DNA from 4 places in the Shewanella sp. 433 genome. Region 3 is predicted to be linked to each of the others. Evidence: predicted binding sites of a transcription regulator. Region 3 holds the regulator's gene; each other region holds the start of a gene.
What was found. The regulator sigma-54, encoded in region 3, starts transcription at its own class of promoters, with help from an activator protein. The targets are predictions, from matches to a motif close to GTTGGCACGNNNNTNGNNT.
Positions count from the first base shown of each region.

Region 1: the regulator sigma-54 is predicted to act here: its motif matches at 4,003-4,021, upstream of fliE (flagellar hook-basal body complex protein FliE).
Region 2: the regulator sigma-54 is predicted to act here: its motif matches at 3,752-3,770, upstream of AC5YB1_RS07145 (YggN family protein).
Region 4: the regulator sigma-54 is predicted to act here: its motif matches at 2,968-2,986, upstream of flgA (flagellar basal body P-ring formation chaperone FlgA).

Region 1 covers NZ_CM181703.1:3,130,341-3,138,326, reverse strand. The annotation lists gene AC5YB1_RS13915 (sigma-54 dependent transcriptional regulator) at 1-1,258, shown strand, start outside; gene AC5YB1_RS13910 (sensor histidine kinase) at 1,376-2,449, shown strand; gene AC5YB1_RS13905 (sigma-54-dependent transcriptional regulator) at 2,442-3,791, shown strand; gene fliE (flagellar hook-basal body complex protein FliE) at 4,075-4,407, shown strand; gene fliF (flagellar basal-body MS-ring/collar protein FliF) at 4,475-6,166, shown strand; gene fliG (flagellar motor switch protein FliG) at 6,159-7,208, shown strand; gene fliH (flagellar assembly protein FliH) at 7,208-7,986, shown strand, end outside.
Region 2 covers NZ_CM181703.1:1,594,137-1,602,122, reverse strand. The annotation lists gene hemW (radical SAM family heme chaperone HemW) at 1-744, shown strand, start outside; gene AC5YB1_RS07150 (LysR family transcriptional regulator) at 1,528-2,469, opposite strand; gene AC5YB1_RS07145 (YggN family protein) at 2,813-3,634, opposite strand; gene glsB (glutaminase B) at 3,883-4,797, opposite strand; gene AC5YB1_RS07135 (YggL family protein) at 4,797-5,120, opposite strand; gene trmB (tRNA (guanosine(46)-N7)-methyltransferase TrmB) at 5,201-5,917, opposite strand; gene mutY (A/G-specific adenine glycosylase) at 6,201-7,286, shown strand; gene AC5YB1_RS07120 (oxidative damage protection protein) at 7,289-7,567, shown strand; gene AC5YB1_RS07115 (porin) at 7,905-7,986, opposite strand, start outside.
Region 3 covers NZ_CM181703.1:3,892,966-3,900,951, reverse strand. The annotation lists gene AC5YB1_RS17255 (FG-GAP repeat domain-containing protein) at 1-586, shown strand, start outside; gene mgtE (magnesium transporter) at 660-2,027, opposite strand; gene AC5YB1_RS17245 (HPr family phosphocarrier protein) at 2,135-2,410, opposite strand; gene rapZ (RNase adapter RapZ) at 2,397-3,251, opposite strand; gene ptsN (PTS IIA-like nitrogen regulatory protein PtsN) at 3,248-3,691, opposite strand; gene hpf (ribosome hibernation promoting factor) at 3,694-3,981, opposite strand; gene AC5YB1_RS17225 (RNA polymerase factor sigma-54) at 4,012-5,496, opposite strand; gene lptB (LPS export ABC transporter ATP-binding protein) at 5,628-6,359, opposite strand; gene lptA (lipopolysaccharide transport periplasmic protein LptA) at 6,356-6,895, opposite strand; gene lptC (LPS export ABC transporter periplasmic protein LptC) at 6,882-7,439, opposite strand; gene kdsC (3-deoxy-manno-octulosonate-8-phosphatase KdsC) at 7,436-7,986, opposite strand, start outside.
Region 4 covers NZ_CM181703.1:3,153,232-3,161,217, forward strand. The annotation lists gene flgD (flagellar hook assembly protein FlgD) at 1-40, opposite strand, end outside; gene flgC (flagellar basal body rod protein FlgC) at 51-470, opposite strand; gene flgB (flagellar basal body rod protein FlgB) at 473-871, opposite strand; gene AC5YB1_RS14005 (CheR family methyltransferase) at 1,019-1,852, opposite strand; gene AC5YB1_RS14010 (chemotaxis protein CheV) at 2,000-2,920, opposite strand; gene flgA (flagellar basal body P-ring formation chaperone FlgA) at 3,120-3,827, shown strand; gene flgM (flagellar biosynthesis anti-sigma factor FlgM) at 3,949-4,272, shown strand; gene AC5YB1_RS14025 (flagella synthesis protein FlgN) at 4,279-4,704, shown strand; gene AC5YB1_RS14030 (LPP20 family lipoprotein) at 4,899-5,345, opposite strand; gene AC5YB1_RS14035 (FlgO family outer membrane protein) at 5,342-5,968, opposite strand; gene AC5YB1_RS14040 (GSCFA domain-containing protein) at 6,274-7,986, shown strand, end outside.

The sequences.
Region 1 (7,986 bases), 760 kb from region 3:
GTCTAAAGAGCTTTTAAAAGCCATTGCCAGCGCAATTCCGTGGCAACCGATACTGGTATTGGGGCAGACCGACGCCCATAGCACATCTAATACACTTGGGTGTATCGAAGAACCTCTCAGCTACCCGCAACTCACTGAGTTGTTACATTTTTGCCAGGTTTTTGTCCAGGCTAAACGTCCAGAAGTGCCCACCTGCGGCAACCAAACCAAGTTATTTCGTAGCTTAGTGGGGCGCAGTGAAGGCATTGCTCAGGTTCGTCATCTGATTAACCAAGTGGCAGGCTCTGATGCCACAGTATTGATATTGGGTCAATCAGGTACGGGAAAAGAGGTCGTGGCGCGAAATATTCATTATCTTTCTGAGCGCCGTGATGGCCCTTTTATTCCAGTTAACTGTGGTGCTATTCCTGCTGAATTATTAGAAAGTGAACTCTTTGGCCATGAGAAAGGCTCCTTTACTGGTGCTATCAGTGCACGTAAAGGTCGGTTTGAATTAGCCGAAGGGGGAACGCTGTTTCTCGATGAAATTGGTGATATGCCACTGCAGATGCAAGTTAAGCTGCTGCGTGTATTACAAGAAAAAGTCTTTGAACGTGTCGGTGGCAGCAAGGCGCTTAAGACCGATGTTAGGGTGATTGCCGCGACTCATCGTGACCTAGAAACCATGATTGCCGATGGGGAGTTTCGAGAGGATCTCTACTACCGCTTAAACGTGTTTCCAGTTGAGATGCCAGCACTACGTGAGCGTAAAGACGATATCCCCCTGTTACTGCAAGAGCTTGTGAGTCGAGTCTATAACGAGGGCCGTGGTAAGGTACGTTTTACCCAGCGCGCGATCGAATCACTTAAAGAGCATAGCTGGTCAGGTAATGTCAGAGAACTGTCTAACCTAGTCGAACGTTTAACTATTCTCTATCCTGGTGGCCTAGTCGATGTGAATGACTTGCCATTGAAGTATCGTCATATTGATGTGCCAGAGTATCAAGTTGAAATTAGCGAAGAAGAGTTAGAGCGTGATGCCTTGGCGGCTATCTTTAGCGATGAAGTGGTGGTGGATATGCCTGAGAGCCGCTTCCCCAGTGAATTACCACCTGAAGGGGTCAACCTTAAAGATCTCTTGGCTGAACTTGAGATTGATATGATCCGCCAAGCGCTAGAACAACAAGATAATGTGGTCGCCAGAGCCGCAGAAATGCTGGGAATACGTCGCACCACCTTGGTTGAAAAAATGCGTAAATATGGCATGAGTAAAGACTAACCACTCCTGCTTACAGCTACAAAAACACTGATCTAAGGGCACTCATCATAGTGCCCTTTTTTATTGGCATAATATCTGCATTAACTCCGTTAGCAGCATTTTATTGACGGAGTGATTATGTCCGCTACGCCCAAATTAGATTTTACTGAGTTTGACTCAGCGCCATTGATGATGGCCAGCAGCGTCGCTAACGATGCGATGTCTAGCACCATGGAGCATATTCTCCAAGCGATGCCATCGGGTGTAGTGATCATTAATGGCGATGGTATTGTGACTGAGGCTAATCCAGTGGCGGTACAGTTACTTGGCCAGCCACTGGCGGGCATGCGCTGGCTGCAGATCATTAACCGCGCCTTTGCGCCGCAACATGATGATGGCCACGAAGTCTCACTGAAAAATGGTCGCCGAGTTAAGTTGGCGATAACCCCCTTAACGCCAGAGCCAGGGCAGTTGATTGTGCTGACCGATCTGACCGAGACCCGTTTGCTGCAAAAGAACTTATCTCACCTGCAACGTTTATCTGCCTTAGGTAAAATGGTGGCAAGCTTAGCGCATCAAGTGAGAACCCCATTATCGGCTGCCTTATTGTATGCCTCGAATCTGGGTAGCCCGAAACTAACCCCGGATTCACGCCAGCGTTTTCAATCAAAGCTTATCGACAGGCTCAATGAATTATCGCAGCAGGTCGATGATATGTTGTTGATGGCTAAAGGGCGTCAACAAGAGTTGACCGATGAGTGTACCATGACCGAAGTGGTCGATATTGTGCTGGCCAATTGTGAGCCGATCGCGGCGCGCAAAGAGTGTCGCTTGCATGTGGATATGACCTCAACACAGACCTTTATGGCCAATCGCGCCGCATTGAGTTCTGCCATTAATAATTTAGTGATCAACAGTGTAGAGGCCGGAGCCACACACATTTGGATTAAGGCGCAAGATAATGCGCAGCAGATCCTGTTTGAAGTGGTTGATAACGGCAAAGGGATGGATAAATCCATGCAGCAACAGGTATTAGAACCATTTTTCACCACCAAATCTCAAGGTACTGGCTTAGGTCTGGCCGTGGTGCAAACCGTGGTAGCAAACCATCATGGCCAACTGCAGCTCAATTGTATACGCGGTCAAGGGTGCCGGGCCTCATTCGCCTTACCGGCAATGGCCGAACAGAACGTGGAGGTGGCCCATGGCTGAAGCTCATATCTTATTGGTTGAAGATGACGTTTCTCTGCGTGAGGCTTTGGTCGATACCTTACTGTTAGCCCAGTATGAATGTGTCGATATTGGCTCTGCCGAAGAGGCGATAGTGGCGTTAAAAGAACATCGGTTTGACATGGTGATCAGTGACGTGCAGATGGACGGCATCGGCGGCTTAGGCTTACTTAATTATTTACAGCAGCACTACAGTCAGTTGCCGCTGCTATTAATGACCGCTTTTGCCACCATAGATAATGCGGTGAGCGCCATTAAATTGGGTGCGGTTGATTATTTAGCTAAACCCTTCGCGCCCGAGGTGCTATTAAATCAGGTGTCGCGCTATTTAAAACCTAAATTGATCGAAAATCAGCCGATTGTGGCCGATGACAAAAGCCTAGCATTATTGGCGTTGGCGCAAAAGGTGGCTCATTCAGACGCCTCGGTGATGATCATGGGGCCAAGTGGTTCGGGCAAAGAAGTATTAGCCCGCTACATTCATCAGCACAGTACCCGCACCGAAGGCCCTTTTGTGGCAATTAACTGTGCGGCGATCCCTGAAAATATGCTTGAGGCGACCCTGTTTGGTTATGAAAAGGGGGCATTTACTGGCGCTTATCAGGCCTGTCCGGGGAAATTTGAACAGGCACAGGGCGGCACCTTGTTGCTTGATGAGATCTCTGAAATGGATTTAGGCCTACAGGCCAAGCTATTACGGGTACTGCAAGAGCGAGAAGTCGAGCGCTTAGGTGGCCGCAAAACCATTAAGCTAGATGTGCGGGTATTGGCGACATCCAACCGTGATTTAAAAGCTATCGCCGCTAGAGGCGAGTTCCGTGAAGATCTCTATTATCGGATTAACGTTTTTCCGCTAACATGGCCGGCATTGTATCAGCGCCCTGCAGATATTTTACCCTTGGCTAAGCACTTAGTGCAGCGTCATGCCAAGTCGGGCGGATTAGCTTATGTACCGCAATTAGATGAGTCGGCATCACGACGATTATTAACCCATCGCTGGCCGGGTAACGTTCGTGAGCTCGATAACGTGATACAACGAGCCCTGATTTTACAGTCGGGCGATAGCATCACGGGGGGCGATATTATTATCGACAACCAAGATATCGGTATCGACAGTGCGCCGCAATTTGGCGAACCCCAAAGTGCCGAGCTAGATGGCCTAGGCGATGAGCTCAAAGCACAAGAGCACGTGATCATCCTCGAGACATTGTCTCAGTGCAATGGCAGTCGCAAGTTGGTTGCCGAAAAGCTGGGGATCAGTGCCCGCACACTGCGTTATAAAATGGCCAAGATGCGCGATTTAGGCATCCAACTTCCGGCGTAATTCCCCCTCGTAGAACGCACAACATGGGCTATGACCGATAAGCGCAGCAGCAGAAGTTATCTTCTTATGCTGCGCTTTTACTTCTGCTATTTAAGGCTCGCGGTTCACCGCTTAATTGCGTGGTCAATTCTAGACCAATGCTTGATTTAATGGCCGCCTCTAGGCGGTTATTTAAGCAATTCGCTGGCTTAAAGTGCTATCGGTTGATCATTCTGGCAATAATATTGCATTGCACTTGCTAACAGAAATTTTTCGTCAATAATACGGCGACTAAGAGGTTAGTATGCAGATTGGTGCCAATTCTTTATTGCAGGAGATGCAATCGCTCAGTGGTGAAATTAAGCCTAGCGGGATCACTCCTAACATAACTCAGCAAGTCTCCAACACCAGTGGCAGTGACTTCGGTCAACTCCTCTCACAAGCGGTCGGCACAGTGAACTCATTACAGGGGCACTCATCGTCGATGCAAACGCGTCTCGATATGGGCGATACCCGAGTGACATTATCTGACACTGTTATCGCACGCGAAAAAGCCAGCGTCGCATTTGAAGCCACAGTGCAAGTGCGTAACAAACTTGTCGAAGCGTACAAAGAGATCATGAGCATGCCGGTATAGTGGGCAGCTTTTTCGATCACGCATTTCTTAATAAAAAACACAGCAGGTATCTATAGTGAGCACAGATATGGTAGTGGGAACAAACTCTACTGCAGACGACATGTTAGCCGGTGGAGTCCAAGAAGAGCACAAACCCAGTGGTGGTGCTTTTGGCGGCGTCGACATGCTACGTCAAGTGACCATGATCTTAGCGCTGGCGATCTGTTTAGCCTTGGCTGTGTTTGTCATGTTATGGGCGCAAGAGCCTGAATATCGCCCGTTGGGTAAAATGGACACTGCCGAGATGGTGCAAGTCCTCGATGTGCTAGATAAAAATAAAGTTGACTACCAAATTGATGTTGATGTGTTGAAGGTGCCTGAGGATCGATATCAAGAAGTCAAAATGATGCTCAGCCGAGAAGGCATCGACAACTCGGCTGCTAAAAATGATTATCTGTCCCAAGACAGCGGCTTCGGTGTCAGTCAGCGCATGGAGCAAGCGCGCTTAAAACATAGCCAAGAGCAAAACCTTGCCCGTACCATCGAAGAGCTTAAGAGTGTCAATCGCGCTAAAGTGATTTTGGCCATCCCTAAAGAAAATGTCTTTGCTCGAAATCGTTCAACTCCAACCGCCACCGTAGTTATCAGTACTCGCCGAGGCGGATTAGGCCAAGAAGAGATAGACTCGATTGTCGACATCGTCGCCTCTGCGGTACACGGTCTTGAGCCTACGCGCGTCACGGTTACTGATTCTAATGGCCGTTTACTTAACTCGGGCAGCCAAGATGCAGTTTCTGCAAGGGCCAGGCGAGAGCAAGAGTTAGTACAGCAAAAAGAGTCAGAATATCGCAATAAGATTGAGTCGATATTGATGCCTATTCTCGGCCCAGAAAACTTTACCGCTCAGGTCGATGTGAATATGGACTTTACTGCCGTGGAGCAGACCGCGAAACGCTTTAATCCTGATTTACCTGCCATGCGCAGTGAAATGACCGTTGAAAATCAATCGGTGGGCTCGACCACAGGCGGCATTCCTGGCGCGCTGTCGAACCAACCGCCGATGGAGTCGAACATTCCTCAAAACGCGATGGATAACCAACAAGAGCGCACGGCTCCTGGCTCTAGCCATAAAGAAGCCACCCGCAACTATGAACTCGACACCACCATTAGCCATACCCGCCAGCAAATTGGCGTGGTCAGACGCGTCAGTGTATCGGTTGCCATCGACTTTAAAACCGGTCCAGCTGGCGCCGATGGTCAAGTGCAGCGTGTGGCGCGCACCGAGCAGGAGTTGGCCAATATTCGTCGGCTACTCGAAGGCGCTGTGGGCTTTAATACCCAGCGAGGGGACATGATTGAACTGGTTACGGTTCCCTTTATGGATCAGTTGATTGAAGATGCACCTGCGCTAGAAATGTGGGAGCAACCCTGGTTTTGGCGCGCGGTTAAGCTAGTGATGGGGGGGCTTATTATTCTGGCGTTGATCCTCTTTGTGGTGCGGCCTATGTTAAAACGGCTTATTTACCCCGATGCCAATAAGATGCCAGACGATCCTCTGTTAGGGGGCGAGCTTGCAGAAATTGAAGATCAGTATGCCGCCGATACCTTGGGCATGTTAAATCGTCCCGATGCCGAATACAGCTATGCCGATGATGGCTCTATTTTGATACCGGATCTGCATAAAGACGATGATATGATTAAGGCCATCCGCGCCCTAGTGGCGAACGAACCGGAACTGTCCACCCAAGTAGTCAAAGGTTGGTTACAAGAAAATGAGTAATGATAAAGATATTGCAATTAAAGGTGGTGCTGCCGAGTTCAACGTTGATGGACTTACGGGGATCGAAAAAACGGCGATTTTATTACTCAGTTTGAGTGAAGCCGATGCCGCCTCGATTTTAAAACACTTAGAGCCTAAGCAGGTGCAAAAAGTCGGCATGTCGATGGCAGCCATGAAAGACTTCGGTCAAAGTAAAGTGATTGGGGTGCATAAGCTGTTTTTAGAAGAGGTGCAGAAATACTCATCTATTGGTTTTAACAGTGAAGAGTTTGTGCGTAAAGCCTTGACTGCCGCCCTGGGTGAAGACAAAGCCGGTAACCTGATTGAGCAGATCATTATGGGCGGCGGTGCGCGAGGGCTTGAGTCATTAAAATGGATGGATGCCAGACAGGTGGCCACCATTATTCAAAATGAACACCCGCAGATCCAAACCATTGTCTTATCGTATTTAGAGCCTGATCAAGCGGCGGAAATTTTTGCCCAAGCACCTGAAAATACTCGCTTAGATTTGATGATGCGTATTGCGAATCTCGAAGAGGTTCAACCTGCAGCGCTGCAAGAGCTTAATGACATCATGGAGAAACAGTTTGCAGGCCAAGGCGGCGCGCAAGCGGCCAAGATGGGCGGACTCAAAGCGGCGGCCAGCATCATGAACTACCTCGATACCGGGGTTGAAAGTCAGTTAATGGAAACTCTGCGTGAATCCGATGAAGAGTTAGCCCAGCAGATCCAAGACTTGATGTTTGTGTTTGAAAACCTCTCCGATGTTGACGATGTTGGTATGCAGACTCTGCTGCGCGAAGTGCAGCAAGATGTGTTGATGAAAGCGCTTAAAGGCGCTGACGATCAACTTAAAGAGAAAATATTACGCAATATGTCCAAACGTGCCGCTGAAATTCTTAACGATGATTTGGAAGCCATGGGGCCTATTCGCATCAGTGAAGTGGAGATGGCGCAAAAAGAAATACTGTCTATTGCCCGCCGCTTAAGTGATGCCGGCGAAATTATTCTCGGCGGTGGCAGTGGAGAGCAGTTCTTATAATGAGTAACGCCAACGATCGCTCAACGCCTAAAGATAAGGCTGACTTTAGTCACTGGCAATTGCCTGATGTGACAGTGGTCGATACCACGGTAAAAGAAAACCTCTTTGGTCGCAGTGCCGCGGTAAAAGAAGCGGTAGAGGTAGAGCAGCAGGTGCTGCCGCCAACGCTTGTTGAAATCGAAACTATCCGCGCCGAAGCCGAAACTGAAGGTTTTGAACAAGGCCAGCAGCAAGGCTATCAAGAGGGCTTAGAAAAAGGCCGCCTCAGTGGGTTAGAGCAAGGTCATCAAGAAGGCTTTAGCCAAGGCGAAGAGCAAGGTTACCAGCACGGCTTGACGCAAGCGCAGCAACAAGTTCAACAATTTGAAGCCTTAATGCAGCAATTAGTGGCACCTTTATCGCTACTCGATACCGAAATTGAGCAATCGCTGGTTAACCTCAGCATGACCTTAGCCAAGGCTGTGATAGGCCATGAGCTGCAGGTGCATCCAGAACATGTCTTGGCGGCCCTTCGCCAAGGCATTGACGCCCTTCCGTTAAAAGAGCAAGGCGTCAATGTGCGTTTGCACCCAGAAGATGTCACCTTGGTTGAGCAGTTGTATGGCAGTGCCCAACTGCAAAAAAATCGCTGGGAGATAGAGTCCGATCCGTCACTGCGCCGCGGCGAGTGCATCATCAGTAATGATAGAAGCCGCGTCGATATGGGGCTTGAAAACCGCATTAAGGCGGTATTTGAAAACTTAGTCCACAGCGAAAGCCACTTAGAGCAACAGAAGTT
Region 2 (7,986 bases), 1.8 Mb from region 3:
CTTAATCTGTTAGGACGCATCCATGATAAAGATGAAGCTCAAGTGGCGGCAGAAAAAGCCCAGCAGGCTAACTACAATAGCTTTAACTTAGACTTGATGCATGGGCTACCTAATCAAAGCTTTGACGAAGCCATGCAGGATATCGAAACAGCCGCGGCACTTAACCCTCCGCACCTGTCTTGGTATCAACTGACGATTGAGCCAAACACCCTGTTCCACTCTAAACCGCCACAACTGCCCGATGATGAGGCGCTATGGCACATATATGAACAGGGGCAGCAACGTCTGGCACAGCTTGGGTATGAGCAATATGAGATCTCCGCCTATGCGAAACCCGGCTATCAATGCCAACACAACCTCAACTATTGGCAGTTTGGTGATTACCTAGGCATAGGTTGCGGTGCCCATGGCAAGATAACCCTCGAAGCTGAACAACGCATTTGGCGCACGGTGAAAATTAAGCACCCTAAGGGGTATCTCAGTGCAGTAGATCACCTGTTTGACAAGAGTGAAGTGCTAAATGAGGATCGCCCGCTAGAGTACCTAATGAACCGCCTTCGGCTCATGTCGCCTATCCCTAAACTGGAGTTCGAGCAGCGCACAGGGTTGCATCGCAGTGTACTCGATAAGGGTATGCTACTGGGTGAACAAAAAGGCTTAGTTACCACAGGTGACGAGCATTGGCAGCTCACCCCCAAAGGCAACATGTTCGTCAATGAACTACTCGCGCAGTTCTGCGATTAATCACCAATATTGTTAATACAGTACTATTCTCCTGCCCGCTAGAACAGACTAGCGGGCAATCGAAATATCGCTTACTGCGTACCTTCCTTTATCTACAACCATCTGAATATTTCAGCAGTCATCAATCGATAAACTTGACGATGAAACCACAAATTCAATCGCCATTCCAAGCCCATTAAGGCATAGCGATATCATGACAAAACAGCACTCAATTAAGCCTGCCGCGCTGGTTAATGTGCTCAAAAATCGAATCATTAGTCGGACAAATAAGAAATAGCACTAGGATAGCTAATGGAAAGTATATTGAAGGGCGCAGGGCTATTGATAAAGAAAAATCACCCCAGCAAGCCTTGCTGGGGTAAACCAAAACTAGGATGATGGTTAAGGCTAGCATTGTTTTAGTTATTAAACCGCTGCCAGCATCAATTTAAGATTGCATAATACTAAATAGTGCGAACCTGCGTAAAACCGATCAAGAGGGGTCATTCTTAATCGACTTAACGGGATCAGGTCATCCCAAATCAACTGCAACTATTGTATTAAATTAAGAACGTTGTGCAACGTGTAATATAACCAAGTTACTATCACGTTTAAAAATCAGCACAAGCTCAATCACCAAAGCAAGATTAACTATATGAATTAAAACAAAAAAGCCCTACAACCAATCGGTTGTGGGCTTATTGTGTTCATGCTAGAACAATGTTTTCAATTATATGTTTACTCTCTCACAAACTCCCCCGCAGAGACTAGCACCATTGCGAGAACAATAACGAGTCTACAAAATTACTTTCGCTTAGCATATAGCGACTCATAAGGCGCATCCCAATAAGGTGGCGCACCGATATGCCCCTTAATAAAGTCAATAAATGCACTCACCTTGGGTGCTAAATGTTTACGTCGTGGGTAGACGGCTTGCAAGGGTAAATGGTGAGTCAATTGCCATTCTGGTAACAGCGGGACTAAGGTGCCTTTGGCTATCTCATCTTCTAATAGATAACTGGCAAGATACACCACACCTAAACCACTAACCGCAGCCGATTTCAGGGCAGGTGCATTATCGACCCTAAAGTTACCCGAGACCCCTATCTCACAATAATCATCTTCTTTCTTAAACTGCCAAACACTGTGTTCGTGCCACTCGCCTTGATACACAAGACAGTTATGGTCGACTAACTGCTCTGGACGCTCAGGATAACCATGCTTTTCGACATAATCGGGGGAAGCCAGCAGTAAAAACTGGCACTTCATTAAGGGTCTGGCCACCATACCCAGCGGCAATTGCTCTGACATAGTTAATAGTAGGTCTAATCCTTCACTGACGACATCCACTTTATGGTCTAACAAGCTGACCTGTAATTCTAACTCCGGATGTTTAGCCATAAAATCAGGTAATGCTGGAATAAGATGCATGGTTCCAAAAGACTGTGAAATCCCCACTTTAAGCACACCGCGGGTGGCATCATTAAGATTGTGTACACTCGCAACCGCTTGCTCGGCATCTCTCAGTAACTCTTCACCTTGGGTATAGAGTAACTGTCCGGCCTCGGTTAGACTCAAACTACGCGTGGTACGCTGGATCAGCTGAACACCAAGTTTATGTTCTAAATCAGCAACCTGGGTGCTAACTTTAGATTTAGAAATCCCCAATTTACGCGCGGCGGAACTAAAACTACCTGCACGAGCAACATGAGTAAAAATTGCAATAGGTTCTAAAAGTTCTAACATTTAAATAGCCTTAAGGTGTTTGCGACCATATTAATATATGTTGTAAACCATAGTGATAAGCCACCCGTTTATGGTTATCTCTGTGATAATTAAAAATAACTTAACAGTAGAGTCAAACTGTTACTCATTTCATCATCGAAATTTAGCCAGCATTGTTATAATTTTTCGCAAGTATACCAAAAATTTACGCTTTAATTCTAATTCCTGCCATGCATTAGCATTGATTCTGTGGGTAAATGAAGAAATATAACCAACCTGCAAACAAAAAAGCCCTACACCCAAGGCAAGTGTAGGGAAAATGTAGCCATATAAGGCCTACTAGAGAAGATGCAACAATTCGCAGTTATTCTAACAATAGTTTCTGAGGGGGATTCATTAGGGGATAAGTAGTCAACTCAGGTACTTGTTGACGTAATTGCGACTCAAGCGCAACCAACTGCTGAAAGTCATCACACAGTTTGTCAGCGCGCTGCTGCAAATCATTACTTTGTTGCTCAATTTGCACTTCGATATCTTTACCGACATTGTCCATCTTGGTGGCGAATGCTTGCATTTTTTGCTCAAACGAGTCGCCATCACCTTTCATCATCTCGCTACCTAGCGTCATTATCATGCTACCAATAGAGCTTTGTACCAATTGCTCCATCTGCTGTTCAAACTCTTGGCCGAAAGTCTCTTCCAATGAAGACTCTGTAGCACCTAGATAAAATTTATCGCCATTTTGGTAAGCAACAGTATCAATTCGCTGGCTTAATCCGGCCATCATTTCATCAATTTTGGCGCCACTCGCATCACCAAGCAAAGGGGTTAACGCCATGCTGACTGCGGTTGAGGCAATATCCACAGCATCATGAACAAGATCAATAACCTCTGGCAACTGTCTCGACACTTCATCAGCGTATTGGTTAACTAAAGTTCGTTGCTGCTCGTTGAGTGCCACCTCGACGCCATCGACATACAGCTTGCCAAGCTCGATGCGATACACCTCTTTTTGAGCCTCTGTTATCACCAGTTTCTGAGGTTCAACCGCCACGTCATAATTAAGGCTTACCTCGCACTGATGATTATCATGGCCAAAAGAGAGGCGATTATCTTGCTCGCTCGCCATAGTGCTGCTAGTGACCAGTAGTGCACACAATCCCAAAGAGGTGCTGATGTTGTTCATATCATTAATCCTTAATTATAAGTTATGGATATCAATTGCCAGCGGCATCACCAGAAACGGGCATGAGATATCGCTATCGTTGACGCTTGTTAGATTGACTTAATGTAAGCTCAATGAATACAGGATTTATGCCAAAATAAATATAAGTATAACTATCAATTGTTTAAGGATTTATTTAAAAGAGGTATAAGCGAGAGGTTAGCAATTTAAACCAGTAGTTAGTCACTATTGCTAATCTCATCAAAAGATTAGAAAATCGAGCGACCCAGAGATTGAGATAGCAGCTCAAGGGCTGCGGTGCCAGCAAGAGAGTTACCATTTTTATCTAACTCGGGCGACCAAACGCATACGCTCATATCGCCGGGAATAACGGCAATAATGCCACCGCCAACCCCACTTTTACCCGGCATGCCGACGCGATAAGCAAACTCCCCTGCGCCGTCGTATAGGCCAGATGTAGCCAATAAGGCATTGAGCTTTCGGGTCTGAACCGGCGAAACAATCGCCTCACCCGACAAACTTTTACCGCCATTCGCCAAGTAAAGCATCGCCTTAGACAGATCGGCGCAGCTCATACGCATGGCACAATAATGAAAATAGTTTTTTAAGACTTTATTGACATCATTATTGAAATTACCAAAAGACTTCATCAAATAGGCAATCGCAGCATTGCGGGCGCTGTGATCATATTCTGATGCAGCCACCTGCTTGTCATACACTATATGCGGGTTACCGCTAAGGCCCCTGACTATCTCCAGCATGCGCTGCTTAGGTGCTCCAAGACGAGTATGCAATAGATCGGCAATAATTAAAGCGCCAGCATTAATAAACGGATTACGCGGCACGCCACGTTCAAGTTCAATTTGCACTAGGGAGTTAAATGATTGTCCAGATGGTTCTTTGCCTACCCGAGACCAGATATCTAGTTCTTCATACAGGGTGAGCGCCACAGTCAGGCTAAACACTTTGGAGATACTTTGTATCGAAAAAGGCTCTAAGTAATCACCAGCGCCTATGGTGGTGCCATCAATAGTGGTGACCGCAATGCCTAACTTACCGGGATCGACATTAGCTAATGCAGGAATATAGTCGGCGACCTTGCCTTGGCCGAGCAGGGGGCGAACTTGCGCCACCACCTGCTCTAATAATGCCTGTTCGGGCATTAATTCCACCAAATATCGTAAAGCTCGCTAACTTCAACCTTGGTTGTCGGTTGTTGCTGCCAAAACGCACGTACCGCTTCACGGTCTTCTTCGGTGCACTTACCGATAGACTGAGTGGCAACAATACCTTCCCACTCTTTATGTCCACCACCGTGGAAGCCTAACTTACGCGCCTCTATCACTTGGGCAATAAACTGATCCACTATAGTGTCGATCTGCTCTTCTGACACTGAATCGTCAAATGTCCAGTTAACATCAAATCCAAACTCTTGAAACTCATCAATACGCAGTTTTTTGCGAAGACGACGGCTACGTGTTGCCATATTTTACCCCGTTAATTGCTAACAATACTTACTCAATACAGCCAGATTAATCATTTGATTATCATGGCAATGTTAAAATCTTATTCACAGCGTTCGAACATTAGATCCCATACGCCATGGCCGAGACGATGACCACGGGCTTCAAACTTAGTTAAGGGGCGATGCTCTGGACGTGGCACAAAATCCCCGGTAACAGACTGATTTTTATAACCAGGTGCCGCGGTCATAACCTCAAGCATATGCTCGCTGTAATTTTCCCAATCGGTTGCCAAATGAAACACACCACCAATCTTAAGGCTGTTACGAATCGTCTGCACAAATTCAGGCTGCACAATACGACGCTTGTGATGACGTTTTTTGTGCCAAGGATCGGGGAAAAACAGCTGCACCCGCGCAAGAGAGCCAGGTAAGATACTGTTTTCGAGCACTTCAATCGCATCATGATGGAACACGCGTAAATTGGTCACGCCCGCTTCGGCGGCATCGGCTAAACATGCGCCAACCCCAGGTTTATGCACTTCAATACCAATAAAGTTCAGCTCAGGAGCGGCCTTAGCCATCTCGACCAGTGAGGCACCCATACCGAAACCGATCTCCAGTACGGTATCTGCTTCGCGGCCAAATATGGCGGCTAAATCCAGTGGCTGTGGCGAGTAATCTAGCCCCATCACTGGCCATTGTTGCTCCATTGCAACCGCTTGACCTTTTGTTAAACGCCCTTCTCGTAATACAAAGCTTCTTACTTTACGAAGGTATTTACCCTCTTCATTAAATTCAGCGGTGGTAACGTCACTCATTGTTTTAGCCTCAATAATCTGCCTGCGATGGCCATATAGTCTCTGATGTAGCTTAAATTAGGGTTATCTGCCGATAACGGCGCCTCACCAGCAAGATTGTAGTTAACCTTGATACTAATATATTTGGAAATCATAAAAAGAAAGGCATTATGCAAAGTTACTGGTGCAGTGCAAGCCCTATTGTCGCCAAAGTATACCAATAATCATCATAGATGCGACCAACGCTATAGCTTAACGCCTATTTAGGTTGAGAAACCAAGATACGCTCTATACACTGTGCGCCATGAAAAAAGAGCCATTTCACCAGCGCATTGTTAGCTGGTACGCCGAACACGGCCGTAAGCACCTTCCTTGGCAACAAGATAAAACCCCTTATAAAGTATGGGTTTCTGAGATCATGTTGCAGCAGACGCAAGTCGCGACTGTTATTCCCTATTTCGAAGCCTTTATGCAGCGATTTCCGAGCATAAAAGAGCTCGCAATGGCCGAGCAAGATGAAGTGCTGCACCATTGGACGGGCCTAGGCTACTATGCCAGAGCGCGCAACTTGCATAAAAGTGCCCAGCTTATCGTCACCCAGCATGGCGGCGAGTTTCCTATTGAATTTGAACAAGTATTAGCGTTACCCGGCATTGGTCGCTCCACAGCAGGCGCGGTGTTATCGCTCTCTCTTGGTCAACATCATCCGATTTTAGATGGCAATGTAAAAAGAGTGCTCGCGCGCCACGGCGCCATCGCTGGCTGGCCAGGAAAAAAGCAGGTTGAGGAGCAGCTATGGCAGCTTACCGACACCCTTACGCCAAAACAGCACATTACCCAATACAATCAAGCGATGATGGATATTGGTGCCAGCATCTGTACTCGCACAAAACCTAAGTGCGAACAGTGCCCTGTGGCAGTCGATTGCCAAGCCCAGTTAATGGGACGCCAAACCGAGTACCCAGGGAAAAAACCTAAAAAAAGCATCCCAGAAAAACAAGCCTTTATGTTGGTGATCCGCAATAACAAGCGGGTCATGATGATTAAACGTCCTCCGGCAGGCATTTGGGGCGGGCTCTGGTGTTTCCCTCAATTTGCCTCTCAAGCCGAGTTGGATAACTATGCCCAGCAGCATGCAATTAGGCTGCACTTAGCTGAGCCGCTCACCAGTTTTAGGCACACCTTTAGCCATTTCCATCTCGATATCACCGCCATAGAGGGCACCATAGTCCAAAGTGACAGCCAAGATAAAGTGGCAGCAAAAGCCCATCTGGTAATGGAAGATGATGCATCACTCTGGTATAACATAACCAATCCACCGAAAGTTGGCCTTGCTGCGGCAACCGAGCGTATTTTAGCCAGCCTAGGTTCAGTAGTCATTAAGGAGTAATCATGGCGCGTACAGTGAATTGCCAATATCTAAAGAAAGAGGCTGACGGCCTAGCCTTCCAACTTTACCCAGGAGAGTTGGGTAAACGTATTTTTGACAATATTAGTCAAGAGGCATGGACACTTTGGCAAGCAAAACAAACCATGCTTATCAACGAGAAAAAGCTCAACATGATGAATGTTGACGACCGTAAGTTCCTCGAAGAGCAGATGGTCAACTTTTTATTTGAAGGTAAAGAGGTCGAAATTGAAGGTTATGTCCCTCAGCAGGATGACCAGTAATCAGTAAAAGGACGACAAGTAAATCCTCCTCGCATAACCTCGCAATAAATAGGCGCCACTTAACGATGAGTTAATGGCGCCTGTTTGCATTTATGGCAAGTTAACCTTACTTACCAAGCCACCTCTATTCAGCCTATTTGCTTTATCCCTGTTGCCTATGCCACCACAATATCACCTTAATTTAAGTACCCCCATATAAGGTGAATAAACATAGATATGGCTGCCTTTAATGACTAGCAGGGCTAGATTAAATCCATCAAACAAAAAACCCTTAATGCTGGCATTAAGGGTTTTTGACTCAGCGTTAATGGCAATTAAAGCTGGCTATAGAGTCACATTAAAATTTATGCTCTAAGCCTACACCGAAGTATTTTTCATCGTTAACTTCAGCTTCTAACGAACGGTTAGTGTAAAAAGCA
Region 3 (7,986 bases):
TTATGAAATTTACCTAGGCAGTAAAATAAAAGACAAGCTGCAGTTTGCCAAGGTGCCTAGCAGTGTGATCCGCGCCGAGGGTACCTTAACGGGTTTTGAGCTGGTGGATATCGATAATGATAAGGTTGATGAAGTGCTGGTGTCGGGCTTCGATATTGGTGTGTCGCAGATCATCGGTGCGCTCGTGTCGGGGAGCATTGATCAAGATGTACACTTATTTAAAAGTGATGCCACTAGCCGCTTTGCCAGTAAACCTAATATTACCAAAGAGGTGGAGCTAAGCTTTAGTTTAACTTCGGGGCAAACGGGGCAACCTGTGGTGACTTTTGCCGATATTGACGGCGATGGCTATCAAGATCTCTTGCTCTCTGGTGGCGAGCAGGCACTCACGGTGTATTTAGGCGAGCCGAGTGACAGCCTGTTTAATCGCAACGATGAAACTCTTAAACTACAGCTGCCCCGCGATGGTGAGATGCTCAGCGTGAGCGATCTTAATCATGACGGGAAAGATGAGCTAATCATTAAATATGGCCGCGAAGACAGTCAGGCACTGCAACAGCAATTGATGGTGATTATGGCGCAATAGCCAGGGTTGAACACTCAGCAAAGAAGCTAATGGCACCGCTTAAGCCATTACACCACGAGCGGTGCCTAACAAGCTAGTGCAGTAAGTAGAGGGTGGCCAAGCCTAAAAAAGCAAATAAGCCTATTACATCGGTGACAGTGGTCAGCACCATGCCACCCGCCAGCGCAGGGTCGACATTGAGCTTTTTAAGCAGTAGCGGGATAGTGGCGCCAGCAAATCCAGCCACCGTCATGTTGATTAACATGGCGCCGCCAATTAAAGCGCCTAGGGCGACATCGTCTTTCCATAGCCAAACGGCAGCAAACACCAAAATAGACCAGAGCAGGCCATTAAGAAAGCCGATCGCTAACTCCTTGCCAACTAACCAACGTGAGTTACTTTGACCTATCTGTCCTAGTGCGATACCGCGGATCACTAAAGCTAAGGTTTGGTTACCAGCCACTCCGCCCATGCTGGGCACTATGGTCATTAATACCGCAATGGTAGCAAATTGTTCTATGGTGCCTTCAAACATATTGCTCACCGACGCCGCTAACAGTGCGGCAAATAGATTAATCGTCAGCCAGAGTGAGCGCCGAAAGGTACTCTTAAGGACCGGGCCGAAGGTGTCGGTCTCATCATCCATTCCGGCCATCCCCATCATCGAATGCTCAGCATCTTCACGGATCACATCGACAACGTCATCTATGGTGATCCGCCCAAGCAGTTTATTGGTTTTTTCATCGACCACAGGTGCCGATACCCAGTCGTGGCGTTCAAATAGCTGCGCGACTTCACTGTCGTGCATACCCACAGGGATCCCTTCGAGCTCTTGGTTCATGATGTCGCGCACCGATGCATTCGGATCGCAGGTGAGCAGATCGGCGATCGCTACGCCACCAAGCAGGCTGTCGTGCTTGTCAACCACATATAGGGTATCGGTGGCTTCTGGTAATTCACCACGAATACGCAGGTAACGCAGGATCACGTCGACATTCACATCTGGCCTTAGGGTCACCGTATCTGTGTTCATTAAGCTGCCGGCGGTGTCTTCTGGGTATGACAGAGCCTGTTCGACTCGCGCCCTATCTTGGCTGCGCATCGATTGCAGTACTTGATTGAATACGCTGTCTGGCAGGCTACGCAGTATGTAGGCCAGGTCGTCGGTATCCATATTTTCGGCCGCTTTTGCTACGCGCTCAGGGCTCATCTGGCTAATAAATTGATCTTTGAGCTCTTCACTGAGTTCATCGAGTATCTCACCCGTATGGGCTTGATCGATAAGTTGCCATAATACTTGCCGCGCACGCGGTGGAGAGGACTCTAAAATAAAGGCGATATCCGAGGCCGCCATGTCGTGCAGCATACTACGCACATGGACAAACATACCGCTGCTCAGGGCTTGCGTCAGCTGCTGTAAACGTTGATCTGTAGTTTCATTATCTAACACTTCGATCGGCATGACTTCCCCTTGGAAAAATGGCGCGGCGACATAGGTTATTGGCTAAGTAACCTGAACTCGGGATAATTATAGAATGAGATGAGCCGTTTAGGCTCGAGGTGGGGCGATTATACGGCTTCTTCGAATTTTGCGTCAATCAGTGCGCTAATGGCATCGAGTGCCGCTTGGGCATCTTGGCCTTCACTGGTGATGGTAATAGTTTTACCAAAGCCGGTTTCTAGCATTAATAGCCCAAGCACACTGGCGGCTGAAGCTTGCTTGTCACCTTGAATTAAGGTGACTTGGGCATCAAACTGAGCGGCCAATACCGCCAGTTTGGTGGCGGCTCGCGCATGCAACCCCAGCTTGTTGCAGATGGTTAATTGGCGTTCAAGCTTGTTCATGCTGAAGTTCTCTGTGGCGCGCCTGTACCTTATGTTTCCCTTTATTGAACAGCTTGGCCAGTTGATCGGTCACATACACCGAGCGATGTTGGCCGCCGGTACAACCAATGGCGATCGTTAAGTAGCTACGGTTATTGCGCTCAAGGTGTGGCAGCCACGTTTCGAATAGATTTTCTATCTGCCAAATAAACTTATTTACTAGCGGCTGCTGACTTAAAAACTGCTGCACTGGTTGGTCGAGACCCGTCAGCGGGCGTAACTCCGTTTCCCAGTGGGGATTGGGCAGAAAACGCACGTCAAACATAAAGTCTGCTTCACTTGGCATACCGTATTTAAAGCCAAATGACTCAAAGTTAATCACTAACTCCTTGTCTACTGTGCCTAGTAAGATCTCGCGTACCTTATCGCTTAAATCATAGATGTTAAGGGTAGAGGTGTCGATGTAGTGATCGACCATCTTAGAGATAGGCTCGAGCATTTTGCCTTCAAGTTGAATGGCTTCTTTGAGAGAGGCTTTTGAGCGTGACAGTGGATGTAACCTGCGGGTTTCACTGTAGCGTTTAAGTAACACATCGTCAGATGAGTTTAAGAAGAAACTCAGTATTTCGGTATCTTTAGGGAGATTAGCTAGCTGCTTCTCCAGCTGAATGTCCTCGCTGGGCATGTTGCGCACATCGACGCTTATGGCTACGAGTTCATTTCGACCTTTGAGCTGACTGAGCAGTGAGTCCATCATCTGTAGTGGCAGATTATCGACACAGTAATAACCCAGATCTTCCAGTACCCTAAGGACTACCGATTTTCCTGAGCCTGATCGCCCAGATACCATTACCAATTTCATTGGGTGATCACCTGATACAATTCTGCCTCGTCGTGGGTTTTTCTTAGCTGTTTGATGATGGCTTTATCACTTAATTTCTCTGCCATCGCGGCGAGGGTGCTAAGGTGCTGTTCGCATTGCTCTGAAGGAACCAATAATGCAAAGAGGATATCGACGGGCTGATTATCAATTGCATCGAATGCGATTGGCTCAGCACATTTAATCAATACGGCGACTGGCTTCTCAATATTCGTCAGCCGTCCGTGAGGGATCGCGATACCATTGCCTATACCTGTGCTGCCCATTTTCTCTCTCGCCAAAAGGCTTTCAAAAATCTCTTGAGAGGAAAGGGTGGGGTACTGGACAGCGGCCAAGTCGCTGATAAGTTCCAGTACCTTTTTCTTACTGCCCGGAGTGGCGCAGGTTGTGCACTCCGGCCGCAGGATGGTACTAAGTTCCATCGTTAATGCTTTATTAGCTTCTCTTTGTGTTTAATGACCTGACGATCTAATTTATCGATCAGGGAATCTATCGCGGCATACATGTCCGCGTGCTCTGATGTTGCAAATACTTCCCCACCACGGAGATGTAACTTTGCTTCAACTTTTTGCATCAATTTTTCGACATTTAATATCACATGGACATTATTGATCTGATCGAAATGCCGTTCAAGCTTTGTAAACTTTTCTTCAACATAGTTGCGCAGAGATTGGGTGATCTCGATGTGGTGCCCAGTCAGATTTATTTGCATAAAGTGATTCCTCCGGTTTCCAGTTGTTGATTATAAGCTTTTACGTTGATTTGACGGCGGTATCAACATCGCCTCACGATATTTTGCAATCGTGCGTCGAGCGACTTGGATACCTTGCTCTGCCAGCAGTTGTGCCATCTTACTGTCACTTAAGGGTTTCTTTTGATTTTCTGCGGCGACTAGCTTCTTAATAAAAGCGCGGATCGCAGTAGAAGAGCATTCACCACCATCGTCGGTCCCGACATGGCTGGAGAAAAAGTATTTCAGCTCAAAAATCCCTCTTGGCGTGTGCATATACTTTTGGGTAGTGACCCGCGAGATGGTCGATTCATGCATCTCGACCGCTTCGGCAATATCATTAAGCACCATAGGTTTCATCGCTTCTTCACCAAACTCGAAAAAACCTTGCTGGAAATCGACAATGCAGTTGGTGACCTTAAGCAAGGTATCGTTGCGGCTCTCTAAACTTTTTAGAAACCATTTAGCTTCTTGCAAGTGACCACGAATAAACTGGCCATCGGCTTGGTTTTTGGTGCTGCGTGCCATCGAGGCATAATGTTGGTTTACATTAATCTTAGGCATACTATCGGGATTAAGCTCGACCACCCAGCGACCTTTTTTCTTGCTAACTGTGACATCGGGGATCACGTATTCGTCGCGACTGGCAGTAATGGCCAGCCCCGGGCGCGGATTGAGGGTTTGAATTAGCGCTATGGCCTCACGCAGGTCATCCTCTTTCAGCTTGGTCTTACGCATCAATAGGCGAAAGTCTCGTCCGGCGATAAGATCTAAGTAATCACGGATCAAGAGTCTGGCGTTGTCGATATGCGGGGTGTCGGGGTTGTATTGGGCCAGTTGGATCATCAGGCATTCGCTGAGGTCTCTGGCACCAATCCCGATAGGATCGAAATGTTGTACCCGTTTTAATACCGCTTCAATTTCGTCGAGTTCGATTTCAGGATCGCCCATGGCTTCGAGAATATCGTCGCACGTTTGCGTCAAGTAGCCGCGCTCGTCTATGGCGTCAATGATGGCGGTGGCGATAGCAAGATCGTTGTCAGAAAAGGGCGTGAGGTTTTTTTGCCATTCGAGGTGTTCATACAAGCCTTCGCTGGTTTCCCCTTGAAAGGGCATGTCATCGTCGCGCATGGCACCAGAGCTGGAGTTGGGTGAGGCGGTATAGACCTCATCCCATGTGGTGTCGACGGGAAGCTCATCGGGCATAGAGTCTTGATTGAGTGCATCGGAGGTTTCTAAGCTTGAATTGTCTTCACTCGAGTCGACTTGCAGTTGCTCATTGTAATCGGTGTCGAAGTTGTCATTACGCTCTTGTTCTGAGTCGATATTGGCGCCTTCTTGCTCCTCGTCTAACTCGAGTAGAGGGTTAGACTCTAATGCTTGCTGGATCTCTTGCTGCAATTCCAATGACGAGAGTTGCAACAGACGAATGGCCTGTTGCAACTGGGGCGTCATGGTTAAATGCTGACCCATTTTGAGCTGAAGTGACGCTTTCATCGTACTGCTATTCCCTTGTTTCTAATTCTAAAGTGAGAAAGCTGCCTCTGGTATTAAACCGCTAAGGCGAATGATCTACTTAACAAGGTAAGAGCGGTTTAGCCTTTTACCTTGAGCGCTAATAACGTTAACTATAGCTTGAATTGTTCTCCTAAGTACACCGCTCGAACTTGTTGGTTATCTAAGATCTCATCGGGTGTTCCTTCGGCAATCAAATTACCGTGACTGACAATGTAGGCTTTTTCACACACATCCAATGTTTCACGTACGTTGTGGTCGGTGATCAGTACGCCAAGGCCACGATTTTTCAGTTGCTCAATAATCTTTTTGATGTCGATAACCGAAATGGGATCGACCCCGGCGAAGGGTTCATCAAGCAAAATAAACTTAGGATTGGCGGCTAATGCTCGGGCGATTTCGACGCGACGACGTTCGCCACCGGACAGTGCCATCCCCTGACTATCGCGGATGTGAGTAATATGAAACTCTTCTAGCAGGTGCTCCAACTCCTCTTCGCGCGCATCGTTACTGAGCTCGCGTCGGGTTTGTAATACCGCCATAATATTATCGCGTACCGATAATTTCCGAAAAATACTGGCTTCTTGCGGTAGATAGCCAATCCCTTTGCGGGCGCGCAAATGCATAGGATCTAAAGTGAGATCGTCATCGTCAATAAAAATACGTCCCTTGTCACTCTGGACTAGACCGACCACCATGTAAAAGGTGGTGGTTTTACCTGCGCCATTAGGCCCTAGCAAGCCGACGATTTGCCCTGTGCGTACGGTTAAGCTGACATCTTGTACCACGGCGCGGCTTTTGTAGCTTTTGGCTAAGTTAACCGCTTTTAGCGTCATCTCTGTCATTGCTTTTCCTGCTTGGGCTGTTCTTGGGGCTGACTTTTGCTGTTGTCTTGGTAACTTTCGGGTTGAATGATGGTGATAACGCGATCGCTACCCGTACTTTCGGCTATCAACTGTTGCTGCTCAATGTTGTAGCGAATTTGATTACCTGTGACTTGGCTACCTTCTTGTTCGAGGGTGGCATTACCAATTAGGGTTAGAGTGCGGGTCGACAGTTCATAGCGGATCTCATTGGCGCTGGCTGACGCTGGACGACCATTTTCCATCACCTGTGTATAAGTGGCTGGCTTACCCTTTGCCACTAAGATTTTGCCGCTACTATTTTCTTTGGTAAAGGCGCGTAATTCATCGGCTAAAATTTTAATGGAGCCTTGAGTCACCTCTACTGGGCCATTGAAGATAATCTGATTATTTTTAATATCAGCTTCTTGGCTTGCGGCTGAAATCTTAACCTCTTGCAGCAGGTCGGTTTCATTCGCCGCACTCTGCAGGCTAACCATGGTTAACAGGCCTGCAAGAATAAGATTATTTAGTTTCATATGTTCCTTCTACCTGGCTCGTCAGTCGTACTTTTTGTGCATTGAGGTCGGCATATAAGCCTTTTCCGGTAATCAAAAAATCGTTACCGGTGATCCGAATGGTTTGATCGGATGTCATGATCATGGTGTTGAGGTCCAATTCCATGTAGTTGGTTTCTATGGTTTGGATGGGCTCTTCAGGGCTAATGGCATCAATAATGACATTATTTTCCAAGATGACTTTGCCACTGTCTTTGTCTAATGTACCCCGAGCCGAGCGCAACCGCCACTGAGCATCGCCGTTATCGGGATAGACCAGATAAGTAGGCTGGGTAAAATAGGTCATATTACGCTCGGCATAGTGTTCCATATGGCTAGCCGAGACGCGGCTATTAAGTTTGCCTTGTTCGTCGTATTGCACGCTATTAATGTTGTTAATCACATAATCTGGACGATCGGACGCGTCGAGCAACAGCGCTTGTGATCCTTGCTTAGTCTGCACCTGCCAATAGAGCACTAAAGCGGTACCAAAAAACGCGATAATCGCCAGGGTGACTCTATTCATATGCTCATACCGTGAGCCGATTCAAACTTATCTTGGCTTAGCAAAATAAGGTCGGTTAATTCACGTAGCGCACCATGGCCGCCATTAATATGGGTGACCATATCGGCATGCTGCTTAACATAAGGGTGACCATCGGCGACGCACACCGACAAGCCGACTTGTTGCATTACGGGTAGGTCGACCATGTCATCGCCAATATAGGCCACCTGTTGTGGGCTGACTTGATAGCGTGCCAGAAGCTCTTGGTAGGGGATGAGCTTGTTGTCGACCCCTTGATAAATATGGCTAATGCCAAGGGCCGTCATACGGTCTTCGACAATTTTCGATTTACGTCCGGTGATAATCGCCACGGCAATATCGCTAGTCAGTAGCGAGCGAACGCCATAGCCATCACGAGTATGGAACGTTTTTAGCTCGTCGCCAGAGTTACTCATATAAACCAGCCCGTCAGAAAACACGCCGTCTACGTCACAAATCAGTAGTTTAATCTGTTTAGCTTTTTGCCAGACTGAGTCAGCGATAGGGCCGTAAAAACCTTGATGTGGCA
Region 4 (7,986 bases), 740 kb from region 3:
TCAGGGGAGACTGACTGCTTAACGGATTAATGAGGCTCACTCATTACCTCCTAAGATTTGCCGATTCGCAAAGTCTGTTGCAGCATAGACTTGGCCGCTTCAGCAACTTGTACGTTCATTTGGTACGAACGCGATGCAGAGATCATGTTCGCCATCTCCTCCATCACATTCACATTGGGTTTATAAATAAAGCCGTCGGCATCGGCCAACGGGTGATCAGGAGAATATTCTTTCTGCAGCGGCTTATCACTTTCAACAATGTCCGCCACTTTGACCGACTGTGAGGTTTGTTGCTGATGACTCGCTTTGGCCATTTCCGCTTCAAATACAGGATGCCGAGCACGGTAAGTCTGGTCGATGCTACTGGAAACCGAATCGGCATTGGCAATGTTACTTGCCGTGGTATTAAGGCGGATAGATTGCGCCGACATACCCGATCCTGAAACATCAAAGATATTAAATAAGCTCATCATTAATTTCCTTTAAGTGCTTTTTTCAGCCCAGCAAATTTACTGTCAAGAAAGCCTAACGACATCTGATACTCTAAGGCGTTTTGCATAAATTCAGATTGCTCTTGCTGAATATCGACGGTATTACCATCACCCGTATCCGGCTGATTGGGCACGCGATAACTCACATGTTGCTGACTTAAAGCCGCTAAATCGAAATGACGTTCGTCACTGCGGCTCATGGCTAAACCGCCTTGTCGAGTACGCGCCGCTTGCAGCGCCTTATCAAAATCGAGATCTTTAGCTTTATAATGAGGGGTATCGGCATTGGCAATATTAGATGAGATCACCTGCGCACGCGTTGAACGCACACCCAAAGTGAATTGATGTACACCTAATGCTTTATCAAAACTGATCGCCATAAAATTGCCTCCTCATACAGATACCAACAAGAAAGCAATTGTTATGCCAAGCAAGATGTAAACGAGCAGAGAGTGATGAATAAAAAACCAGAACGATAAAAAATGCCAGCTTATTGCTGGCATTTTAGCTAACTGAGGTGATTAAGGTTAACCACGCTTTTGATAATAGATGCCAGGATTACAGCGCACCATCTCAAATTCTTCGGTTAATCCGGCAATCGACTCTGAAGCGCCAAGGAATAAGATCCCTTTGGGGTTCAAAGCGGCAGCAAATTGCCGCAATATTTTGGCCTTTGCCTCAGGTGCAAAGTAGATCAGTACGTTGCGGCAAAATATAATGTCAAATTTACCCAGTAAGGTATAACTTTCAAGCAAATTATGGGCTCTGAAATTAACCAGACGTTTTACATTATCGTTAAGCACCATAGAGCCAGGGGTTGTGGGTGCAAAAAATTGTCGTTTACGCTCATCAGATAAACCGCGCGCCAGCGCTAAATTATCATATTGCGCCGCCTTACACTTATCGAGCATGGATGGCGAGAGGTCGGTGGCCAGTATCGATGCACTCCCCGGTAAAGCCCCCGGCTTACGCTGCTGATATTCTAAAATGGTCATGGCTAACGAATAGGGCTCTTGCCCAGACGAACACGCTGCCGACCATATTTTGAGTGGCCGGCCTAAGCGGGTATATTCTGGCAATAAGTTATTTGCCAGTAACTCGAACGGATAACGATCCCTGAACCATAAGGTTTCGTTAGTGGTCATCGCATCGATAACCTCTGCTCTTAACTGCCGCTCCGTCGGCTTCATCGAATGTTTAACCACCTCAGATAACGAGGGAAGATTATATTTCCCCATTAACGGTGCCAAGCGACTACGAACTAAATATTGCTTATTTTCACCCAGCACGATCCCGCTGTGTTGTTCCAGAAATAACCTAAATTGGTTGTACTCAGCTTCAGCAAGTGATTTATTTGGCACCTAGATATCCCAATCTCAAAAAAATAAAACAGGCTACAACATACACTACTATAGCAAGCATTAAACAGCTCAGGGTTATACATTAGCTAACACACTGAGACAAGCATAAACTACGTAAAGTTAGGGGCTTGTATAACGACGCTTAAATTACAAACTAAGGTGCTTATTCACTGCTGCGGCTAACTCATCAGGATTAAATTTGGCAATAAAATCATTGGCGCCCACTTTTTCCACCATCGCTTGATTAAACACGCCACTGAGTGAGGTATGTAGCACCACCTTAATATCTTTAAGCTTAGGGTTGTCTCTAATCTCTGCCGTTAAGGTATAACCGTCCATTTCGGGCATTTCGATATCAGAAATCACCAAGGGGAGCTCACGAGCGACATTGTCCATATTGGCCGCCATCGCCTCTAATTGGTTGAGGGCATCACGGCCATCTTTAGCGGTATCGATTTGCAGATTTAATGACTCTAACGCCCTAATAATTTGCTTACGAGCCACTGTTGAATCATCAATCACCATAATATGATAGTGGCGGTCTCTATCTATGGTTAACTTATCATCCATTTCTTGGCTTATCTGCGTCTTAACAGGGGATATCTCATCGAGGATTTTTTCGACATCAAGGATCTCAACCAACTCCCCTTCGACTTCAGTAACGGCCGTTAAGTAGGAATAGCGTCCAGCCCCCTGCGGCGGTGGCATAATGGCTTCCCAGTTCATATTAATGATTCGCTCAACAGACTGGACTAAGAACCCTTGCACGCTGCGGTTATACTCAGAAATGATAATAAAACATTCGTCAATATTTTCAATTGGACGCCCCCCCGTAGCAGCACTTAAATCAATCACAGATATCGTCTTGCCGCGAATATGCGCCACTCCCCGAACCACAGGATTTAGCTTAGGTAATGCCGTCAATGGCGGGCACTGCAGTACCTCTTTGACTTTAAATACGTTAATACCAAATCGTTGCTTACTGTTTAATTTAAACAGCAGCAATTCTAGACGGTTTTGTCCCACGAGTTGGGTACGTTTATTTACTGAATCAAGAATACTCGACATAATGCCTTTGCCTTGTGAATGCTTCCCCAACCATAGTAACTATAAGTATAGGCATGCTAATTGCTTTAAAAAATGTGTATGATAACCAGGCCCTAAACTCGTCAAATTTATGACACTAATTTCTATGAAAAATGTCTATAAAGTACGGGCCACAACGAAGTATAGGTGCTCTCTAGCTATCTAAGCTAGTCTATTCAATATGAAAGTAAATACAGTATACTTTTTCATCGCTTTACTCTGCTCATGCCCAAGTTTTGCGGCTGATGAGCTTAGCGTACCCTCTTTATCGACGATATCACGATTAGCTATAGCGGCAATTGAAAATAAAATTGAAGCCCCAAGTGATGCTAAGGTCAATATATCGCCGCAAAGTTTAGACACCCGAGTGACGCCACCCGCTTGTAGTTCAGCATTAAGCGTTGAGGTCGCCAGCGATCGCGCTATTGGCCGTAACAATACCGTTAAAATCAGTTGTGAAACTCCAGAGCTAGCCTATCCTTGGCAAATCTACATATCGGTCAGAGTCGATATTCTTTACCCTGTGGTTGTGGCGACACAAACCTTAGGCCCGGGTGATCTGATTAACGCTGAGCAGGTGACACTCGCTTATGTAGAGCAGAGTAATTTACGTGGCCAACAATTTGATGATCCGGCGCAGGTCACTGGCACCCGGGTCAAACGCAGAATTGCCGCCAACCAAACCCTGTTTAGCAGTAACCTTTGCTTTGTCTGCAAAGGCGACATGGTGTCTATTTATGCCCGTACTGCCAATTTTGAGATAAAAACTATCGGTGAGGCCTTACGTGATGGTAACTTAGGCGATAGAATTCAAGTTAGGAATAGTCACTCACAAAAAATGGTAGATGCAAACGTTATCGGGGTCGGTGCGGTTGAGGTTAGAATGTAGTACGACATGACTCACTTTGATGAGCATTTTTTGTTGCTCACCACAAAATTCTACTAAAGCTTTAAAAGTGAGCGCCGATATACAGTTATGTTGATCTCACTAAGTAACGTTGGAACCTATTATGGCTATAGACATAAAGCATGTAAATACAAGCACGAACAATCGAGTCACGTCGCCATCAACCGATAAGTCATCGGCTAAAACTGGCCTGGTATCGCCCGAAACCACTACGGCTAAAACCGTAAAAAGTGACTCGGTATCGATAACTCCTCAGGCGCAGCAACTGCAAAGTGCTCAGGCAAAATTAAACAACTTACCTGAAATCGATACTAAAAAAGTCGAACAGATAAAAGCGGCTATTGCTGAAGGTCGCTATAAGATTGATGCCGACAAACTGGCCAGTAATATTGCGCAGTTTGAAAATGAACTAAAGGATCTTGGCTAAGCTGATATGAACTCAATAATCGACATCATCGCCAATCAACATACGTTATTAAACGACTTAAAACGCCTTATCGAAGCAGAGAAAGCGGCACTCATAGCACAAAGTGCCGATGAGTTGCTAACGCTGGCCGCAGATAAAGCTAAGTTGTTAGATGAGATCAAAGCGGTCGATGTACGATTATCAGAGCACCCCGACAGCGGTAAACTCAGTAGCGATCTTAAGCTGCAAAAATTAGTCGATATAACCAAACAAGTGTTAGCCCAATGTAAGACGCTTAACGCGCAAAATGCTACATTAATCGAACACAGCATGGCCAGTATCAATCGCTTCTCTCAAGCCTTGCAAGCCAGTCGAAACGCATCCAGTCTTACCTACGATGGTAAAGGCAAAACCTCAACGATTTCGACCTTAGGCAATAACCTTAAAGCTTAGGCACTTAATCACAGCGTAGTGTTATCTTGATTCAGCATCGCGCCTAGCTCATGCACCTCGCTTTCGCTACGCAATGACCCAATCTAAAAAACACAACCAAGAGACACAAAAAAGCCTCTAAAATAGAGGCTTTAATATTGCGCAATACATTAAGTCGCTCAATTAAAATGGAGCTCCGTTAAAAGGAAACTCTCTTAGAAGTAAGTCACTTGCTTCACTTTTTGTGGACGATTTTGCTGTTGGTACAAGGCCCACACTTGAGAAAAATCAAGTTCCAGCTCAGTCACATAATGCTCACCCGCCGGGTAACTCTTAACCACTCTGGCGCCGCGTATCACCCCGGTCACCGAAGCTTGAATATTATCATCAGACAACATCCAATCCCTGACTTGGCTCGACGCAGATAACTGCTGGCCGTATACCTGCTCAGCTAACTCACGATAAGCCGCGATTTTGGATGCTTGCATCGCCATTAATACCCGTTGCGACTGCTCTTTGGCCGGTTGTGTCGCTAAGGGGGCGTAGCCGATAGCGGTTAACTTAGGAAACTGCTCAGGCGCTTCTGTTTCCCACTGAATATATCTATCTTGGGAAGCGCAGCCACTTAGCGTCAGCAGTATTGCCATTAACCAGATTCTCATTGCAGCTCTCCTACCATTTGCATGTTACCCTGCCCCTGCATGCTGTGACGGATCAACAAGCCTTGCTTAGACTCCACCCGCTCAGACGCCCTAAGATAACCAGGCAATTCAGCCAAGGTGACACTCGCCGAAGCAACTGATACCACACGATTATTGGTTACATTCACAATACGACTATTGACCACCAGCTCATCAAGCGACAGATTCATGGTCGACACCAAAACATGCTCCACTGGCAAATCGTCCGCAAGTTTACGCCAATCACGACTCAATATAAAATCACCACTGTCGGTCACGCGCACACTTTGTGCCACATTGAGATCGACCAAATTAAATTGATGATCATGCATAGCAGCAATTAAACCTTGCTGTAATTGTAACCCCAAGGGATTAGTGCCACTTAAATTGCCTAACAACACTGGCGTTGTCACCAATAACGGATGCTTAGGTGTGAGTTGATCGTTTTGCCTGATCAGTTCATTAGCCAATTGTTGGCTTAGGTGTAGCACTGCCGATTGAGCAGGCAAAGTATTGCCGCTTGCCAAAGCTTGCGAAACTCGGTCGTCGATAGTCGAGCACGCTGCTAACATCAATATAACCGAAGGTAAAAGTACTTTCTGCATAATAATTCCTAAAAATACAAATAGTAACGTCATTTTCGTGGGCTATTCCACTAAAAAAGATTCGAGAGGAATAGCAATCTTAACGTCAAAATCAGGTTCGACGTTAAACACAATGCAATTTTCAAGCCGCTATTTATAAAGATAACCTACAGTTGATGCTATGCCATCGACAAAAACAACGAAATACTTTAATGGCATGCAGCCGGCATAATATTTGCATTCAAAATGCATCGTCCATTCACATGTGTCATCAAAATGTCGATTCTCCTATTTTGATGACACCTCAATAAATGTAGGAAAACTTTATGCAAAACAGAATAACCCCCTATAACAACAGAGATGAAATTTTCTTTTGGCGCAGCGCCGTTGCATCTGTCAAACTTGGTCAGCAAACATTCGATAAACTACATGGAATAAACTTACCAATTGAAAACCCTAAAATTTCATCTGCTGGCTCTTGCTTTGCACAGCATGTGGGCCGATGGCTTAATAAAGAAGGTTATTTATTTAATCAAAGTAAAATTGAAACTAATCAAGTTTCAAGTTTTGCTTTTGGCAACATATATACGCCAAGGTGCTTTCTTCAGTGGTTTGATATTATTGATGAAAATCAAGATTTGGATGTTGAATGTACGGTACATATTGAAAATAACCGCTACTACGATCTGTTAAGGCCGAGTATTTACCCCAGTGGTTTTAATACCAAAGAAGATTTAGTTGAGGCCAGAATATTAGCTGCAAAAGAGATGTATCAGACTCTTAAAGACACAGATCTGTTCATTTTTACACTGGGTTTAACAGAGTCTTGGAAAGATAAGAACAATATTTTCTATCCTAGTTGTCCAGGCGTTATATCAGGACAATTTAACGCAGAAGATCATCAATTTCATAACTTCACATATGAGGAAATTTGCGCAGATTTAAAACAACTGGAATCTCGTCTTACATCAATAAACTCAAACATAAAAGTAATACTAACCGTATCCCCAGTGCCCCTGACGGCAACAATGACAAACAAGCATATATTAATAGCTAATCAACACTCAAAGTCACTACTGCGCACAGCAGCTAGTTTTATGTGTGATAACTATGAAAATTTCGAATATTTCCCCTCCTTTGAGCTCATTACAGCATCAGCTGATGGCGATTTTAGATTTGAAACTAATCGACGGACAGTTACTCCCACTGGCGTAGCCTATGTTATGGGGCATTTCAAAACAGTGCTCCAGAATACTAACAATATGCATTCAAATTCCGAACAGAAGATTGAATTCCCAGATGTTAAGCGTAAACCCGCAGATAATGACGAGGTCGAATGCGATGAAGAGCTTATCGAATCCGCAGCAAAACTGACCATAAAGTCGCTAGACAAGCCAAGGGTTGGTCTGACTCTATTTGGCGATAGCCACATGGGTAAACTATCAACAGCACTTGATAAGATGAATATTGAACACTGCGGCGGCATGGTAATGAATGGATCAGGTTTTTCTCAAAAGAAATTTGCCTTATGCGACACCGAATACTTAGTCCCACTGGAAAATGCCATATCGAGAAAATTATGGTCTGTGATATTCAACAATTTGAATCGTCATGAACAAAAAACACCGTCCCTAACTTCAACCATTATTACAAACTTAGGGCTACAAACTCATCAAAATGTAGCTAGATTTACAACATGGCTCCAGAACTCTTATCCACAAGGAATCACAGAGATCACACTGAAAGAGTTTGTTGATTACTTTCACGACGACCTCAATGAGCAACTTTCCATCTTACTTAAACTTCACGAAAATGGTCACAGAGTCATAGTGGTCTCTGACCCACCATTTAGTCAGTATTTTGAAGAGTCTAAAGGCATGACCAATATCATTTACGCCTATTTTGACGCGATGGAATATATATGGACAGAATTTGGCGTTACCTTCTTCAATGCAGCACGCGCATTCGATGAAGAAGTTACAGATCCAGAAAATTATTTATCGACTGTAGAATACGCAGACAAGCAGCACGATTGGATT